Regions from separate parts of the Nocardioides sp. NPDC054178 genome, predicted to be linked through region 1. Evidence: riboswitches for the same ligand, from Rfam matches in the RefSeq annotation. Region 1 holds a riboswitch; the other holds the start of a gene.
What was found. A riboswitch is a leader RNA that binds a small molecule or an ion and turns the genes downstream of it on or off. The one in region 1 is predicted to bind glycine.
Positions count from the first base shown of each region.

Region 2: another riboswitch for glycine. It lies ahead of gcvP (aminomethyl-transferring glycine dehydrogenase); the one in region 1 lies ahead of gcvT (glycine cleavage system aminomethyltransferase GcvT).

Region 1 covers NZ_JBVJKY010000010.1:108,881-112,279, reverse strand. The annotation lists gene gcvH (glycine cleavage system protein GcvH) at 1-127, opposite strand, end outside; gene gcvT (glycine cleavage system aminomethyltransferase GcvT) at 148-1,251, opposite strand; glycine riboswitch at 1,308-1,407, opposite strand; glycine riboswitch at 1,409-1,504, opposite strand; gene ACZ6WN_RS27885 (CobW family GTP-binding protein) at 1,620-2,654, shown strand; gene ilvD (dihydroxy-acid dehydratase) at 2,747-3,399, shown strand, end outside.
Region 2 covers NZ_JBVJKY010000003.1:628,628-632,026, forward strand. The annotation lists gene gcvP (aminomethyl-transferring glycine dehydrogenase) at 1-1,696, opposite strand, end outside; glycine riboswitch at 1,756-1,847, opposite strand; gene ACZ6WN_RS15655 (MerR family transcriptional regulator) at 1,929-2,546, opposite strand; gene ACZ6WN_RS15660 (MFS transporter) at 2,691-3,399, opposite strand, start outside.

The DNA of each region.
Region 1 (3,399 bases):
GCTCGACGAAGACGATGTCGCCCAGCGCCTCGGTGGCGAAGGCGGTGACGCCGACGCGGGCGAGGTCGCCGCGGGTCTCGAGCCACTCGTGCTCGGCGGTGTAGGACAGGTGGGTCGGGTTGGTCATGGCTGCGCTCATCTCTCGGCTCATTTCTTGGAGTAGAAGGGAAGGTCGACGATCTCGGCGTCCTCGCGGCTGCCGCGCACGTCGACCTGGACCTTGGTGCCTGCGACCGCGAGATCGGGCCGGACGTACGCCATCGCGATCGGGTGGCCGAGGGTCGGCGACGGGGAGCCGCTGGTGACGGTGCCGACCTCGTCGCCGGTGGCCGGGTCGACCACGGCGTAGCCGGCCCGCGGGGACCGGCGCCCGGCGGCCACCAGGCCGACGAGCACGCTGCGCGGGCCAACGTCCCGGCGTACGGCCAGGGCGGCCTCCCCCACGAAACCGTCGGGCTTGTCGAAGGAGACGACCCGGCCGAGGCCGGCCTCGAAGGGCGTCGTGTCGCGGGTCAGCTCGTGGCCGTAGAGCGGCATGCCCGCCTCGAGCCGGAGGGTGTCGCGGCAGGCGAGCCCGGCGGGGAGGAGCCCGTGCGGCGTACCGGCCTCGGTGAGCGCCTCCCAGACAGCGACGGCCACCGCGGGAGCGCAGTAGATCTCGAAGCCGTCCTCCCCGGTGTAGCCGGTGCGGGCGAGCAGGACGTCGACCCCGGCGACCGTGCCGGCGTCGATGGCGTAGTAGCGCAGGGCGGGCACGTCGAGGTCGGTCAGGGCCGCGACGATCTCAGCCGAGGCGGGTCCCTGGACCGCGATCAGCGCCCACTCGGCGGAGGCGTCGCGGACCGCGGCGTCGTACCCCTCGGCCCGCGAGGCCAGCGCCGGAGCGACCACGTGGACGTTGCTCGCGTTGGCGACGACCAGGTAGCGCTCCTGCTCGAGCCGGTAGACGACGAGGTCGTCGATGATGCCGCCGTCCTCGGCGCAGAGCATCGAGTAGCGGGCGCGGCCGATGCCGATCGCCGAGGGCCGGCCGACCAGGGCGTGGTCGAGGGCGCGTCCCGCCTCGGGGCCGGTCACCTCGATCTCGCCCATGTGGGAGAGGTCGAAGAGGCCCGCGGTGGTGCGTACCGCGTGGTGCTCGGCGGTCTCCGAGCCGTAGCGGACCGGCATGCTCCAGCCGGCGAAGTCGGTGAACGAGGCGCCGAGCGCCTGGTGGATCTCATGCAGAGGGGTAGCGACGGGTGAGGTCATGTGTGCGGGAGGCTCCCTGTTGGTGGGTGCCGACAGCGGCACCCGTGGACGGGTGACCTCCCCGCTCTGTCATCGCTACCTGAGAGCTTCACCGCCACGTCGGGGCGGTTTGCACCGTGGGTGCAGGACCGTCGGATCCTGACTTTCCAGAGGTCGCCTCACCACAGCGGTCAGTGGGCCTGAGAGATTCTGGGGAGGTTTGCTCCTTCGGCGCCTCACCCGGGATGGGCAAGGACTCTCCCGCTGCGGTTCAAGTGGCGGATGTGAAGTTGTGCGGCAAACCTAGGTCTGGCCACCTCGGCCGTCAAGATCCGGGCACCTCGACACCCACTAACGGGAACTGTTCTCACCCGCTCTACGATGGCGCGGTGCCACCGACCAACGCCAGCACCCGGGTCCCCGTGGTCATCCTCACCGGCCATCTCGGGTCCGGGAAGACCACCCTGCTCAACCATCTGCTGCGCCAGCCCGGTGCCCGGGTGGGCGTGGTCGTCAACGACTTCGGCGACATCAACGTCGACGCCGGCCTCGTCACCGGCCAGATCGACGAGCCGGCCTCGATCGCCGGCGGCTGCCTGTGCTGCCTGCCCGACGCCGGCGGTCTCGACGACGCGCTGGAGAAGCTGACCCACCCGCGGCTCGCGCTCGACGTCGTCATCGTCGAGGCCAGCGGGCTCGCCGAGCCCGGCACCCTGGCCCGGCTGGTCCGGTTCAGCGGCGTCGAGCGCGTACGCCGCGGTGGGCTCATCGAGGTCGTCGACGCCTCGGCCTACTTCGACACCCTCGACGACGGCCGGGGCCCGGCGCCGGTCAGGTTCGCGGCCGCGTCCCTGGTCGTCGTCAACAAGACCGACCTGGTGCCGGCTCCTGAGCGGGACGAGGTCCTGGCCCGGATCGAGCGGCGCGTGCGGGAGCACAACCCCGAGGTCCACATCGCGTACGCCGTGGGCGGCCGCATCGACCCGCGGCTCGTCTACGACGCCGCGGTGCCCGAGGACCCGCCCGACGAGCTGCCGATCGCGGCGCTGCTGCGCGAGGCGGCCGCCTCGCACGAGGCCCATCAGCATGCCCGGGCCGTCACCGTGACGACCCCGGGCACCATCGAGCCGGCGCGGCTGGTCGACCTGCTCGAGGAGCCGCCGGCGACGGCGTACCGGGTCAAGGGGACCGTCGCCGTCGCGACCGGCCAGGGCCCGCGCAGCTACCAGGTGAACCTGGTCGGCCGCAGCGCCCATGTCGCGGCGGCGCGGACGCCCGGCCCGGCGAGCGAGCTCGTGGCCATCGGACTGGAGCTCGAGACCGACGCGGTGCGGCAGCGCCTCGCCGACGCCCTGGCCCCGGCCGAACGGCCGAGCACCGAGGGTCTTCGCCGGCTGCGCCAGCTGGTCCGGGTCAGCCTCTGACCAGCGGCCTCGGCCCGCGACGTACGGCGAAGTGTGAGGACATCGACGACAGTCGCGCCGTCCCGGCGTGCTGAGCAGCTAGCCTCGTAGATGTGAACCAGCCCAGCACCGACACGCCTGACATCAAGCCCAGGTCGCGCGCCGTCACCGACGGCCTGGAAGCCACCGCTGCGCGAGGGATGTTGCGCGCGGTCGGCCTCGGAGACGACGACTTCGCCAAGCCGCAGATCGGCGTCGCCTCGTCGTGGAACGAGATCACGCCCTGCAACCTGTCCCTGGACCGGCTCGCGAAGGCGGTGAAGAACGGCGTTCACGCGGCCGGCGGCTATCCGCTGGAGTTCGGCACCATCTCCGTCTCCGACGGAATCTCGATGGGCCACGAGGGCATGCACTTCTCGCTGGTCTCGCGCGAGATCATCGCCGACTCGGTCGAGACCGTGATGAACGCCGAGCGGCTCGACGGCTCCGTGCTGCTCGCGGGCTGTGACAAGTCGCTGCCCGGCATGCTGATGGCGGCCGCCCGGCTCGATCTCGCCTCGGTCTTCCTCTACGCCGGCTCGATCATGCCCGGGCAGCTCGACGGCCGCGACGTCACGATCATCGACGCCTTCGAAGCGGTCGGGGCCTGTCTCGCGGGCAAGATGAGCCGCGACGAGGTCACCCGCATCGAGAAGGCGATCTGTCCGGGCGAGGGCGCCTGCGGGGGGATGTACACCGCCAACACGATGGCCGCTGTCGCCGAGGC
Region 2 (3,399 bases), on a different contig from region 1:
CGTAGCCGGTGACCTCGGCCAGCCACCCCTCCAGCTCCCCGACGAGACGCGCGTAGCCGGCGGCGTCCTCGACGGGCACGAACGGGTGAAGGTCGGCGAAGCCGGGCAGCGAGATCGGCTCCATCTCGGTGGTTGCGTTGAGCTTCATGGTGCACGAGCCGAGCGGGATCATGCCCTTGTCGAGCGCGTAGTCGCGCCCCGCCAGCTTGTGCAGGTAGCGCAGCATCTGGGTCTCGCTGTGGTGCGCGTTGAAGACCTCGTGGGTGAGGTAGTCGGTGGTGCGGATGAGACCGTCGGGCAGCGCGCTGGCCGTGGTGCGGTCGATCTCATCGAGGTCCACCCCCGAGACGCCGAAGGCGTTGAGCACGGCCGACAGCGTCGAGCGGGTGGTCGCCTCCGAGGTGGAGATGCCGACGGTGTCGGCGTCCACGTGACGCAGATGTACGCCGAACCGGCGCGCCGCGGCGACGACATCGGCCGCCCGGCCGGGCACGGTGACACCGAGCGTGTCGAAGAAGGTCTCCGAGACCAGGGGAAGGCCGGCCGACCGGAGCGCGGCGGCCAGCACGGCGGCGTAGCGGTGAGTGCGGGTCGCGATCGTCTTCAGCCCGTCGGGGCCTTGGTAGACGGCGTACATCGAAGCGCCGACGGCCAGCAGCACCTGGGCGGTGCAGATGTTGGAGGTCGCCTTCTCGCGGCGGATGTGCTGCTCACGGGTCTGGAGCGCGAGTCGGTACGCAGGTCGGCCCTCGGCATCGACGGAGACGCCGACGAGACGACCGGGCAGGTGCCGCTCGATCCCCGCGTGGACGGCCATGTAGCCGGCGTGCGGGCCGCCGTAGAAGAGCGGGATGCCGAAGCGCTGGCTCGAACCGACGACGACGTCGGCGCCGAGGGTGCCGGGCGCCTCCAGGACGGTGAGGGCGAGCAGGTCGGCGGCCACGACGGCGAGGGCGCCGCGCTCGTGGGCGGCGTCGATGACCGGCTTGAAGTCGGGCACCCGGCCGGAGGCGCCGGGGTACTGCACCAGCACGCCGATCGCGTCACCCTCGGGCAGGCCCTGCGAGAGGTCGGCCACGACGACCTCGAGGCCCATCGCCTCGGCGCGCACCTTGACGACCTCGATCGACTGCGGGAGCGCGTCGGCGTCGATGACGAACGGGCCGGATCCCTTGCGGTTGGCGCGGTGCACCAGGGCCAGCGCCTCAGCGGCCGCGGTGCCCTCGTCCAGGAGCGAGGAGTTGGCCACGGGCAGACCGGTCAGGTCGCCGACCATGGTCTGGAAGTTGATGAGCGCCTCGAGGCGGCCCTGGGAGATCTCGGGCTGGTAGGGCGTGTAGGCGGTGTACCAGCTCGGGTCCTCGAGCACGTTGCGACGGATCACCGGCGGCGTCACGGTGGCGTGGTAGCCGAGCCCGATCATCGCCTCGCCGGGCTTGTTGGAGGCAGCGATCTCCCGGGCGAGCGAGGCGACCTGCGCCTCGCTCAGCGCGGCCGGCAGGTCCAGCGACTCGACCGAGCGGATCCCGGCCGGGACGGCGGCGTCCATCATCGCTGCTACCGAGTCGTACCCGAGCCGCGAGAGCATGGTCGCCTCGTCGGCTGCCGAGAGCCCGACATGGCGCTCCACGAACGGCGAGGCGGCGTCGAGCTCGGACAGAGTGGGTGTGTCGGACACAGTGGCTCCTGAGGGCATCTAAGACAACTCGTACGCCCTCCCCCTCTGTCACAGCATCGGCGCCGCTTCAGAGTTGCCTGGTCCGCACAGTCGTGGGTGCCTGAGAGTTTCCGGGGAGGAATTGCCCCTTCGGCGCCCCTTCGAAGAGGAGCTCTCCCGTGCGGGATGGTCAGCACCACCAGCATAAACGACCGGACCCCGAGGTCCCGCGTCTGCGGGGCCTCGGGGTCCGGTGTCGACTGAGTCCTGATCACCCGGCGTTGCGCGCGGCGCGGCGAGCGGAGAGCTCGTCGGACATCGAGGCGACCTGCTCGCCGTCCTCGGTCGTACGCTCGCTGGGGAGCTCGGAGAGCGTGCCCTCGATCTCGCGCCAGACGCCGCCGATGGCGATGCCGAAGACGCCCTGCCCGCCCTGGAGCAGGTCGATGACCTCGTCGTTGCTGGTGCACTCGTAGACCGAGGCGCCGTCGCTCATCAGGGTGACGCGGGTCAGGTCGTCGGTGCCCCGCTCACGCAGGTGCTGCACGGCAGCGCGGATCTGCTGCAGCGAGATGCCGGCGTCGAGGAGACGCTTGATGACCTTGAGGATCAGGATGTCGCGGAAGGAGTAGAGCCGCTGCGTGCCGGAACCGGTGGCGCCGCGCACGCTCGGCTCGACCAGACCGGTGCGGGCCCAGTAGTCGAGCTGGCGGTAGCTGATCCCAGCAGCGTTGCAGGCCGTCGGGCCGCGGTAGCCGGTGTCGCTCGGCAGGGGCGAGACATCGTCGGTGAAGAGAAGGCCCTGCTCGTCAGCCTGCTCCGCCGCGCGTTGCGCGTCGTCGGCGCCGTGGCCGGGCTTCTGCTCGTGGTCGAACACGATGTCCTCCATCGTCTACTCCGTTGTGCGTAACTCCACTCGGGGAATGAACGGCTGCGGCGGGGGGACCACATCGTTGGAGTTACAACAGAGACAACTACAAGGTAAGCGTCGCAAGGGCCCTGGTCAAAGAACCCCTCCGGCGTGTCGTTGGGGCTAACCCTCAAGTATAGCCTGAGACCTTCGACGCCTGGCGGTCGCGACCAGTGCGGTCAGCACCAGGACGACAGCTCCCACGAGGAGGCAGGCCCGCATCCCGGAGAGGGTGAGGATCCCGGTCGCACCGGCCCCCAGGCCCCCGAAGACGGCGACCGCGATCGCGCCGCCCGTCTGCCGGAACGTGCTCAGCGCGCCGGTGGCGACACCGACCCGGGCGGGCTCGACGGCGTCGATCAGGTCCGCGGTGACAAGGGTGATCGCCAGCGCGCCGCCGGTGGCGAGCGGGACCAGCAGGACGAGGACCGCCCAGACGGGCGTGGTCGTCGTGAGCGGGAGCAGGGCGAGCATCCCCACGGCCAGAATCAGCTGGCCGCCGACGATGAGTGGGCGCCGGCCGATGACGTACGCCAGGCGTGGGGCGAGCACGTTGGCGCAGGTGGTCAAGGCCGCCGGGATGACGAACATCAGCCCCGCCGCGGCACCGCTCCAGCCCCGCACCTGCTGGTAGTAGAGCCCGAGCAGGAAGATCCCGCCGTAGAACCCGAAGTTGATGCCGAACCCGGAGACCAGCGCGACCGCCACCCGGCCCCGAGCCACCAGGGCGAGAGGCAGCACCGGCGCCGCGGAGCGGCGCTCCACCACGACGAAGGCGACGACCGCCGAGAACGCGACCACCGCCGCGAGCACGGCGCCCGGGCGCCAGCCG